3 linked regions of the Thiorhodovibrio frisius genome follow. The protein of the gene in region 2 interacts with the protein of the main gene of each other region in a pairwise test. Links are inferred from orthologs where the notes say so. Each region holds a gene or a part of one and is shown on either strand. Other genes may lie near its edges.

Region 1 (3,440 bases), 4.3 Mb from region 2 along the record:
ACTCCATGATCAGAAATGCCCTTAGGTTGCGCGCAGGAAGGCTCTGAGCTGTTTAAGTTTTTCCAGAATTAAATGGGGCCTGGCTCGAATTGTTGTTCCAGATTTTTAATTGAACCTTCTCAATCGCCCTTGGATTGCTCCCAGCGCAAGAGTTTTGTTTTTGCTCTACCCGCTCGGCGAAGTATTGCGTTCGGCGGGACATAGCTGAAATTGCTATTATGCCAACCATATCGATGTTCTACGGGCTTATCATTCGGATGTATTACGCTCCTAGCGAACATCCGCCTCCGCATTTTCATGTTTATTACGGAGAACACAAAGCCATCGTCGACATTCGCACCTGCGAGATCACCGACGGCGGTCTTCCAAGGAAGCAATCGAAACTGGCTTTGGCGTGGGCTGAACCACATTAGGACGAGCTGTTGGCCGACTGGACTCTGGTAATGAATGGTGAAGAACCTTTCAGAATTTCACCGCTGCAATCATGGGGAGTCTTATGTGCCCATCTACAAAACGCGTCAGGCACCTAAGGGATTACGTCATATTTTTGGAGTTTGACAATGATGAGAAGGGCCAATTGGACATGAAGCCGTTTTTGAATTTTGGTGTCTTCCGGAAGCTTCAAGATCCTGAATTGTTTGTTCAAGTTCGGGTTGCGTTTGATACAGTCGAATGGCCAAACGGAGTTGACCTTGACCCGGCATTTGTATACGAGAAGTGCGAAAAGGTGACTTGACGACCTGAACAAACGGCCGGGGAAATACGGGAACGGGCCACGTTAATTTTCTGACGTGGTGCTCCAGCCAAAGACGGTTTTGCTCTCGCTTAAGCCGCTCGGCTGAGCTTGTCGTTCGGACGAGAGACTATCTCTCACCTTGGAGTAATTGTAGAATGGCAAGTATGAAAGACACACGCAACCAAGAAAGGCTATTAAAATCGCATGACATTGACGACTCGGCGTCAGTTCTGTCGCAAGAAGAACTTCTTGCTAGCGTCTGGGAATTATCGGAAGAAACATGACTCGCTAGCAGGCACCTACGATACTCAATCAAGACTACAAAGAAATATTGTTCTTATTAATGGAGAAGGAAGTTGAACTCGTATTGGTGGGAGCTTATGCTATTGAAATTCGGAGAAACCATTGCCATCTGTGTTTTGGCCTGAGACCAAAATTGGTAAGCAAAAGAGGTGAGAAATGAAAAAAGCCGCGTTTCTTGTGATTGGTTTTCTGTGTTTATCTTCAGCGTCCTTTGCCCAATTCACAGGGCCGGTGGCAAGCGGTCAGGCTAGTACGGTCGAGGCCGCGCGCAAGGCTCCTGTTGATACCTATGTGACTGTGACTGGCAACATCCTTGCCCACCTTCGAGAGGATTACTATACCTTTCGGGATGAGACAGGCGAGGTTCGGGTGGAAATTGAGCCACCGGTCTGGCGAAACCGGAAGGTTGGTCCGGACACCAAAGTCCGGTTGATTGCTGAAGTTGATCGAAATGCAGCTGGGACCATCTATCTCTGGGTTGAATCACTCGAGATTGCGGAATAGCTCTGCCTGACGTTCATGGCCCCGGCCAGCCCGATAAATAGAACTGCTGTTTCCCGGTAAGCTGTCAGGCAATGGCACCCCGGTCCTTAGTGCTCCAGCCGCCGCAGGTAGCGCTCACCACCAAGCTGGCGCATCTGCTGGCGGATCCAGCGTGCGCGCTGTCGTACTTTTGTTGATGGCTGATCGAGCTGATAAATGTTCGGGTTTGGCAACACCGCAGCCATGCGCGCGGCCTGCTCGGGAGCGATGGCGATGGCCGGGCGGTCGAAGTAGCGCCAGCTCGCGGCTCCTACGCCGTAGGTGTTGGGGCTGAACTGGGCAATGTTCAGGTAGAGTTCCAGAATGCGCGCTTTTGGCAGCAGGGTTTCAAGCAGCAGGCTGAACCAGGCTTCAAGCAGCTTGCGGACATAGTCCCGACCGCCCCAAAGAAACAGGTTCTTGGCAGTCTGCTGGGTGATGGTACTGGCACCGCGCAGGCGCTCGCCATGGCTAAAACGCTCCAAGGCAGCCTGGAGTTCAATCAGGTCAAAGCCGCGATGGTTCGGGAAGCGTTGATCCTCCGCCGCCATCACCGCCAGCTTGAGCGACGGGGAAATGGCGTCCCAGTCGGCCCATTCATGATAGAGCCTGAACTTGGTCGGTGCGTCTCCGGCCAAGCGCTCCGCGATCCAATGCTGCATCATAATGGCCGACGTGGGCGGGTTGACCCAACGCAGGGCACCGACTGCCAGAATGGAAAGCAGCAGCAGGAAAGCGACCAGTAGCGACAACCCGCGCACCAGGCGGGAGAACAGGGACGAGCTTTTCATCCGCGAATTCGCTGACAATGGATGAGCCTGTGGCGATCAATCTGGTGCGGCGAATTCATTGGCTTATTGGGGGTTGGCATGCTGGTCCAGGATGTTCGCAAAAGCACCTTAACAAGCTGTAATCTTTTCGCATGGTCATGTTAAGACGCCTGCACTTAGGCTTTATGGTCCGGACTGGTTGCTCGCCCTCAAGCCTGTTACCGTGAAACATTAGTTCCATGCTCCGAGGTACTGCCCCGCCATGAGAGTTAGCGTGAAACAACGGCTCTATCCTACGAGGTGGTGCCTCGCGAGGGGGCCACTTCAGTGCGCCGGATCTGGATATCGAACGGAGATTTTGCATGACAGCCACTCAAACACCAAGACCCAGCGCTCCGGCGTCCCCAGCCGTGGCCGCCGCAACCCCGCCAGCAGCGGTCGCCGAGACCGCCGCTGCCTTCGCCGAGCTGCGCACCCAACTGGCCACGCGCATCGTGGGGCAGGACGCACTGATCGAGCGGCTGCTGATCGCGCTGCTCGCCTCCGGGCACCTACTGGTTGAGGGCGCACCCGGACTGGCCAAGACCTCGGCCATTCAGGCACTGGCCGAGCGCATCGAGGGCAATTTTCAGCGCGTGCAGTTCACCCCTGATCTGCTGCCGGGCGACCTCACTGGCACCGACATCTACCGCCCCGAAACCGGGGAGTTTCACTTTCAGCCTGGGCCGCTGTTTCACAATTTGGTGCTGGCCGACGAGGTCAACCGTGCGCCGGCCAAGGTGCAATCGGCACTGCTCGAGGCCATGGGCGAACGCCAGATCACCGTCGGCGGGCGCACTTATCCGCTGGCAGAGCCCTTTTTGGTGATGGCGACCCAAAACCCCATCGAGCAGGAAGGCACCTATCCGCTGCCCGAGGCGCAGCTTGATCGTTTTCTGATGCACGTGCGGGTGGATTACCCGGACCCGCGTGCCGAACGCCGGATTTTAGCCATCGCGCGAGCCGAGATGCGCGGGCGCGCGACGGGCGGACCAGCGCCGGCGACCCTGGTCAGTCAGGCGCAGATATTCGCCGCGCGCGACCAGTCCATGGACTTGCACATGGCGGAG
Region 2 (3,981 bases):
GCGCCTGCATCACCTGAGCCCGATCACTGAAGCGCACCTTCAGATCCCCCATGTCCTGCTCGGTTTCGTGCCCCTTGCCGGCGATCAGCACTGCATCCTCGGGGCCAGCGAGCAGCAACGCGCGGCGAATAGCCACCGCGCGCTGACGTTCGATTTCGGGAGGGGGCACGCTGCCATCTGCCTTCTGCCCGCTTGCTTGCGCCTCATCCATGCCGGCAAGAATCTCGGCAATAATGGCGTCGCCGTCCTCGTGGCGCGGGTTGTCGTCGGTCAAAATAATGTGGTCGGCCAGGCGTGCAGCGGCCTGGCCCATGAGCGGACGTTTGCCGCGATCACGCTCGCCACCACAGCCAAAGACCAGGATCAGCTTGCCATTGCAGTGTGAGCGCAGCTCGCCAAGAGCCTGTTCAAGCGCATCCGGTGTGTGGGCGTAGTCAACCACGCACAGGGGTTCGCCCTCGGCGCCGAAGCATTCCATCCGCCCCGGCACGCCGCAGACCTGATTGAGTTGATGCAGCGCGGTATCAAAATGCACCCCGCGCGCCAACAGCAGGGCCAGGGTCGCGAGCAAATTGGCCGCATTGAAACGTCCGATCAGCCCGGCCTCAATGACGCCGTCAAGCATCTCACTGCCGGCTGCTGGCCGCTGCACCTGCACGGTTAAGCGCAGTCCGCGTTGATGCAGTTCCAGATGTCGGGCGCACAGCAACAGGTCGCAGCGCCCTAGCACCCCGGCCGGAAGGCTGGGCGCTGGACTCAGACTATAGAGCGCCAACCGAGCCTCGGGCGACAGGCTTCCAAGCACCTGGACACTGAAGGCATCATCGGCATTGAGGACAGCCCAGCGCAGGCCCTGGAAAGCAAAGAGCCGCGCCTTGGCCGCCGCATAGGCATCCATGCTGCCGTGATAGTCGAGATGATCCCGGGTCAGGTTTGTCAGGATTGCATAGTCGAGATGCACGGCATCGGCTCGCCGCTGCGCCAGCGCATGCGAGGAAATTTCCATCGCCACCGCCGCAGCGCCCTGCTGGCGCAGATCGGCCATGGTGGACTGAAGGCTGAGCGCATCCGGCGTGGTCATTCCGGTACTGGACAGGGCGTCGGGAAACCCCTGACCCAGGGTGCCAAGGATGGCGCAACGCACCTCGGAGGCGAGACTCTGAGCAACGAAATGGCTAACGCTGGTCTTGCCATTAGTGCCCGTGATGCCGATTATTTCGAGCGCGGCACTGGGGTCATGATGAAAACGGGCCGCTATGGCACCAGCACGAACGCTAAGTTGCTCGACCGGAATCACCGGCAGTGAAAGCTCGGCGGCCAGAGCGCTCATTGCCGAGAGCGACCAGGGACCACCCGGCTCGGCCGCGATGGCACCGAGACCGCGCCCGGCCAGTTCGCGGGCGAAGTCGAGCCCGTGCGCCTGCCCGCCCTGGCAGGCCAGAAACAAGGCGCCCGGACCAGCCTTGCGGCTGTCGAGCGCGATACCCGCAAGCGGCACTGGCGACACTTCAATGCCAGGCGCAATGAAGCCTGCGAGCAACTCATCGAGCCGCCAGGCGCCGTTAGAAAACGCGGGGGCCGCCATCATCTAGGCGCCCCTGCGGGAGAGTCCGCGCCGGCTGTTAGCAAGAGGCTGGCCGCCGGATCATCCGGTGGCACATTGTAGAGGCGCAGGGCCATTTCCATGACCTTGGCAAAGACCGGCGCCGCGACCAAACCGCCGTAGTATTGTTTGCCACCCGGCTCGTCGATCATCACCACCATGACGAAACGCGGCGCGCTCGCTGGTGCCATGCCGGCAAACACCGCCTGGTATCGCCCGTCGACATAGCCATGGGGGCCGGCTTTCTTGGCGGTACCGGTCTTGCCCGCCACCCGATACCCCGTCACTGCTGCACGCCGAGCCGTGCCCTCGGGCGAGACCACGGTTTCCATCATGGCGCGCACGTCCCGCATGGTGCGAGGAGAAAACACCCGTTGCGCCTCACCCCCGCGATCCCGGCGCAGCAGGGTCACGGGTCGCAAGACGCCATCGCCAGCCAGCACGCCATAGGCACTGGCCAGCTGCATGGTGGTGACATTCAGCCCATAGCCGAACGCCAGAGTGGCATGCTCGAATTCAGACCAGCCCTCAAAATTCGGCAAGAACCCAGAACCTGTTCCCGGGAAAGGTTGCTCATCTCCAACCCAGTGCACCGCCTGTCCAAAACCGACCCGATCATAGAGTTGCCACAGCAGCGCACGGTCCATCTGCCGGGCGATTTTCACAATGCCGACATTGCTCGATTTCGTCAGCACACTCGTGGCGTTGAGCAAGCCATAGTTGTGCACATCGCGCACCCGATTTCTGCCAACTTGCAAAAAGCCGGGCCCGGTATCGACGGCAGTACCGGGGTTGATGACGCCATTTTCCATGGCCATGGCAATGACCAGTGGTTTGACGGTCGAGCCGGGCTCAAACAGGTCGGTAAAGACGCGATTACGGCGCTGCGCAGCCAGTTCGGAGCGCGGCGCATTGGGATTGAAGGACGGCTGACTGGCCGCGGCCAGCACCTCGCCGGTATCAACATCGAGCAAAACAGCAGTGCCGCCGACGGCCTGATGCTGACTCACGGCACGCTTGAGTTCCCGATAGGCCAGAAACTGCAATCGCCGATCCAGACTCAGCAACAGATCCTCGCCATGGCGTGGCGCGCGGATCTGCTCGATTTCCTCCACCACCCGGCCGCGACCGTCCTGAATCACCCGGCGCTTGCCGGGGATGGCGCGCAATTGCTGGTCATAGGCCAGCTCGATGCCTTCCTGCCCCTGATCGTCGATATCGGTGAAACCCAGCACGTGAGCGAAAACCTCGCCACCGGGATAGAACCGGCGATATTCGGTCTCAACGCCAAAGCCCTGCACATCGTAGCGGCGCACGACCTCCTCGGCAGCATCGACCAGGCGCGGCTCAACGCGGCGGCGCAGGTACATGAAGGCCTTCTCGCGATAGTGCTCGAGCCGCTGCTTCAATTCGGTCGGGTCGAGCTCCAGACTCTGCGCCAGGGGCTCAATGGCTTGGGGGCGTTCGAGCAGGGAGCGCGGGTCGATGCTCAGGGTGGCCACGGCGGTACTAATCGCCAGCGGCTCGCCATGGCGATCCATCACCATGCCGCGACGGGCTGGAATCTCGCGCTCGCGCACCGAGCGCAGCTCGCCCTCGTGCTTGAGAAAATCCGTCTCCAACACCTGCCGATAGAAGGCGCTGGCCAGCACGGCACTGAATGCAACACTCAGACCGACCAACAGGACCGCGCGCCGCGCCGGAAAATTTGGTTTTTGCGTCAGCGCTTTCTGCCAACGTTCAGCGCGCTTTTTGCGTTCGAGCTTAACGGTCATGGGTCGCCACCTCCAGCACGCGTACATCCGCCGCCTCGGGCAAGTGCATGCCAAGTGCTTGCCGCGCGCGCTCTTCAAGGCGCGAGTGCGCGGTCAGCGAGGCTTCCTCAAGGCGCAGCCGCCCCCACTCCACATCCAGGGCATCGCGCTCGGCACGGGCCTCCTGCAAACGCACGAACTCCCCGCGCGTCAGGTACTTGACATAGGCGACGGACACGGCACTGAAAATCACCGCAATCATCAGCAGAGCAAGACCAACCTGGCTCGAGCGACTCATGAGCGCCGCTCCGCCACCCGCAGGATGGCACTACGCGCACGCGGATTTGTCGCAATTTCGCTCTCGCCCGGACGCAGCGCGCCGCCGAGCGAACGCAGCAGCCCGCTGCTGGCGGCAGCACGCACCGGCACCGATTTGGGCAACACCGGCCCGCGCGCCTGATCGCGAATAAAGCGTTTGACGATCCGATCCTCTAGCGAATGAAAGCTGATCACCACCAAGCGGCCGCCGGCGGCCAGCAACTCAGTCACGCCCGCCAGGCAGGCGCGCAGCTCGTCGAGCTCCTGATTGATGACAATACGCAGCGCTTGAAAGCTTCTCGTCGC
Region 3 (3,561 bases), 3.4 Mb from region 2 along the record:
GCGTCGGCGCGCGTCGGAAATCACCAGCCAGTTGTCGCGCTTGAGGCTGTCGCTATCGCCGGAGAGCGCGTTCGCGCGCGCGGCCAGGTTGGCCGCTTGGCTCGCAAGGCCCTGCTCCAGGCGCACATGCGCGAGGCGATTCCACAGGTAACCTTCGCGCGATTGCAGGCGCAGAGCGCGCTCTAGCGTTGCAGCGGCGCCAGCATAGTCGCCACTCTGGCGCTGACCCTCGGCCTGCTTGGCCAGGGCGTCAACCGCCGGTGCCAGTTGTGGTGTTTGCAACGCGGAGGCCGAGGCGAGCTGCGTTTCGGGGGCCGGTAAAGCGGGCGTGGTTGAGCCTGGCCCGACCACCGCCGGCGCATTGCCAGCCGCCTCGGCGTTCGCATCGGCGGGGAGTTGCGCGGGCGATTCAGTTGCCGGCAACGCGGCGGCGGGTGTTGTCGCACTGCCGGCGGCATTCTCTGCCGCGCCCGTCTGCGCACTGGCTGCACCGGGCGCCATGGAGTCCGCGCCCGCAGGCGGCGCCGTGGTCACCGGCTGGTAGGCGTAGATCCGCGCCGGCTCGGGCGGAGTGGTTGGCTCTGGGGTTTGCTCAGCACGATTGGTCGGCGCAGGCGCGACCCGGGCATCGACAATGGGCGCTGGCGGCTCCTGGCGCTGTGTGGTCGCGCAGCCGCTGATTGCCGCTGCTGTCATCAAGGCCATTGGGACCAGAGCCATTGGCATCGCGGCCATCGGCATCGCAAAAAGAGAGATGAATCGCCTGTGCTCAGTCATCAGTCACCATAAAAATCGCTGAGAAAAAGATTGCGCGAACCGCGATCCTCGCGGTCCGACGCGGGTCGGGACTGCTCGCGACTCGGCCCAGATTCCTCGGGGTCAGTATCGGTGCCGCTGTCAGCCTCGGCCACCGCTTCGCCGCCGGGTTGACCGCTAGGTTCGCGACAGGCAGCCATCTCGGCAAACTCGGCGTTGACCGGCATCGTCAGACCACCACACCCCTGGGCCAGGATCACGCCATCGGGCGGAATGTCGCTCAGTGGCTGGTTGTCGATGTTCGCCATCAGATCGCCCCAGACGCGCAGCGCACCGCTGGAGCCAGTCAGTCCTGTCGATTTATTATTATCGCGCCCAACCCATACGACCGCCACTTTGTCGCCACTAAAACCGGCAAACCAACTGTCGCGCAGATCATTGGTGGTACCGGTCTTGCCCGCCACGCTCAAGCCTTGGGGCAAGCGCTGCTTAAGCCACACAGCGGTGCCCTGCTCCACCACTTGGCGCATGGCCCATTGGGTCATGAAGGCCGCGTCGCCGCGCACCACCGGTTCCACAGCGAGCGGATAGCGCGTCAAGGGGCGACCGGAGGAGTCCAACACCTCGCGAATGGCGCGCAGCGGCGTGCGAAAGCCACCGGCGGCGATGGTCTGGTAGACCTGCGCAAGCTCGATGGGAGCCAGGGACACGGAACCCAGCAGCATGGCCGGTACCGCATTGATCTGGCGCATCGCACCCAGGCGCCTGAGCGTCTGAGCGACCTCATCGACGCCAAGCTCAAGCCCCAGATTGACTGCGGCGAGATTGTAGGACTTGGCCAGCGCCCGGTACAGAGGCACATTACCGTGCACGCGATGATCGTAGTTTTTCGGCTCCCACACATTGGCGCCAATGCGCAGACTAACGGGCTGGTCGGGAATCGAGGTCGCCAGAGAGAATTGCTCCGGGCGCTCAAGGGCGGTGAGGTAGATCACCGGTTTGACCGCAGAGCCGATGGAGCGCACCGCGTCGAGCGCGCGATTAAAGCCTTCGAAGGCGGCATTGCGGCTGCCCACCAGGGCCAGAACCTCACCCTGGGCCACGGAGGTCACCACCGCCGCAGACTCGAAGGTGCCCGAGGAATAACCGCGCTGTTTTTCAAGCTTGGGCAAGCGGTCGCGAATGGCCTGTTCGGCGGCGGTTTGAATCAGCGGGTCGAGCGTGGTGAAAATTTTCAGCCCTTCCGAGCGCAGATCCTCTTCGCGGTAATCTCGCTGCAATTGCCGCCGCACCAGTTGCACAAAGGCCGGGTAATCACCGCTTGGTCGCGCACCGCCCTCGCGCAATCCCAAGGGCGCTGCCTTGGCCTGTTCGGCCTCGGCGAGCGAAATGATCTGATGATGCGCCATGATGTCGATCACCAGATTGCGCCGTTCCAGCGTCTTCTCGGGGTGGCGACGCGGATTGTATTCGGACGGTCCCTTGAGTACCGCAACCAAGAGCGCGGTATCGGCCACGTCAAGCTCCGAGAGCGCACGGTCGAAATAAAACCGACTGGCGAGACCAAAGCCATGAATGCCACGACTGCCATCCTGGCCCATGTAGACCTCGTTGGCATAGGCGGTCAGGATGTCGTCCTTGGCGTAGCGCAGCTCAAGCAACATTGCCATCAGCGCTTCGTTGAGCTTCCGCTCAAGGGTGCGCTCTTGATTCAGATAGAAATTCTTGACCAACTGCTGGGTCAGGGTACTGGCACCTTCCACCGTGCGCCCGGCCATCAGGTTCTTGAAGGCCGCCCGGACAATGCCCTTGGGATCGACCCCAAAGTGGCGGTAGAACTTGCGGTCCTCAACCGCGAGCAGCGTTTTGACGAGAAGATCGGGCAGCTGCGCCCGGCGCAGCAAGACCCGGTCCTCGTTGTGGGTAGGGTAAACGCTGGCGATCAGCGCCGGGTCGAGCCGCACCAGGGTGATCGCCGGGCCCTGATCGAGCGTCGCAACCGCGCTTACTTCGCCCTCGGCAAAGGTCACCTCAAGCAGTGCCGAGCGCTCGGCGCCATCCCAGAAGCGAAAGCCATGGGTGTAGAAACGCACCTTGTTCCCATCCCGGTGGTAGGTGCCTGGGCGGTCGACCTCAGTGACGGGCAGATACTTCAGCCGCTCAAGCTCCGCCACCAGCGCCTCGGGCGCCAGCGTGCGGCCCTGGTAAAGCTCGAGCGGGCGTGCATAAACGCGCGCCGGCAGCGCCCAGCGCTTGCCCTCAAACTTGGAGCGAACGACATCATCGAGTTGCAGCGCGTAGATGCCCAGCACGCCGACGCCGCCAATCCCGAGCAAGACCACAACGCCCAGCAGAAACCGCCAGAAACCGCCGCGCTGCGCGCGAGCGTGAGTGCTGCGCTGCGAACGCCTAAAAAACAAAGGGGAAGAGTACCGGCACAGCTTATTCATAACAGGAATCATCCCACCGCCGCGCACATAGCTCAAGCTGAGCCCGCAGAAATTCCGCTCAACTCTTGATGCCAATGCCCCGGCGCAGCAACTCCAGGCTGAACCAGGTCAGCACAGCGATGCAGCAGGCCACCAGAGTGAAAGCGACCCAGAGCGGAATATCGCTGACCCCTAAAAGCCCATAGCGAAAGGCATTGACCATGTAGAGAATGGGATTGAGCAGAGACAAATCCTGCCAAAACCCTGGCAGCAAATCGATAGAATAGAACACCCCACCCAGATAGGTAAGCGGCGTCAGCACAAAGGTTGGAACAATGGAAATATCATCGAAGCTGTTTGCGAAGACGGCATTGAT

The links. Proteins that work in one complex are often made in the same cells at the same time.
Region 1: the proteins of Thiofri_RS21435 (region 2) and mtgA interact in binary tests that used the Escherichia coli proteins (3 or more experiments, as listed by UniProt). The link is inferred for Thiorhodovibrio frisius from one-to-one orthologs.
Region 3: the proteins of Thiofri_RS21435 (region 2) and mrcB interact in binary tests that used the Escherichia coli proteins (3 or more experiments, as listed by UniProt). The link is inferred for Thiorhodovibrio frisius from one-to-one orthologs.

What each region holds. Positions count from the first base shown.
Region 1 is NZ_CP121471.1:369,915-373,354, reverse strand. The notes cover bases 492-3,440. They hold mtgA (monofunctional biosynthetic peptidoglycan transglycosylase), read right to left. Parts: upstream 2,353-3,440; coding sequence 1,630-2,352; downstream 492-1,629. Other genes in these bases: Thiofri_RS01970 (AAA family ATPase), read left to right, coding at 2,694-3,440; Thiofri_RS01980 (NirD/YgiW/YdeI family stress tolerance protein), read left to right, coding at 1,196-1,543; Thiofri_RS01985 (DUF2442 domain-containing protein), read left to right, coding at 492-736. Outside these bases: Thiofri_RS01990 (DUF4160 domain-containing protein), read left to right, coding at 219-413; more of Thiofri_RS01985, read left to right, coding at 485-491. UniProt on the Escherichia coli protein: Peptidoglycan polymerase that catalyzes glycan chain elongation from lipid-linked precursors. May play a role in peptidoglycan assembly during cell division in collaboration with other cell division proteins.
Region 2 is NZ_CP121471.1:4,698,456-4,702,436, forward strand. Bases 982-3,981 are described here. They hold Thiofri_RS21435 (peptidoglycan D,D-transpeptidase FtsI family protein), read right to left. Parts: upstream 3,379-3,981; coding sequence 1,585-3,378; downstream 982-1,584. Other genes in these bases: Thiofri_RS21430 (UDP-N-acetylmuramoyl-L-alanyl-D-glutamate--2,6-diaminopimelate ligase), read right to left, coding at 982-1,588; ftsL (cell division protein FtsL), read right to left, coding at 3,368-3,655; rsmH (16S rRNA (cytosine(1402)-N(4))-methyltransferase RsmH), read right to left, coding at 3,652-3,981. Also shown: more of Thiofri_RS21430, read right to left, coding at 1-981. UniProt on the Escherichia coli protein: Essential cell division protein that catalyzes cross-linking of the peptidoglycan cell wall at the division septum. Required for localization of FtsN.
Region 3 is NZ_CP121471.1:1,335,505-1,339,065, reverse strand. What follows is about bases 492-3,561. They hold mrcB (penicillin-binding protein 1B), read right to left. Parts: upstream 3,207-3,561; coding sequence 777-3,206; downstream 492-776. Other genes in these bases: Thiofri_RS06285 (ABC transporter permease), read right to left, coding at 3,265-3,561; Thiofri_RS06295 (hypothetical protein), read right to left, coding at 492-720. In the rest of the region: more of Thiofri_RS06295, read right to left, coding at 1-491. UniProt on the Escherichia coli protein: Cell wall formation. Synthesis of cross-linked peptidoglycan from the lipid intermediates.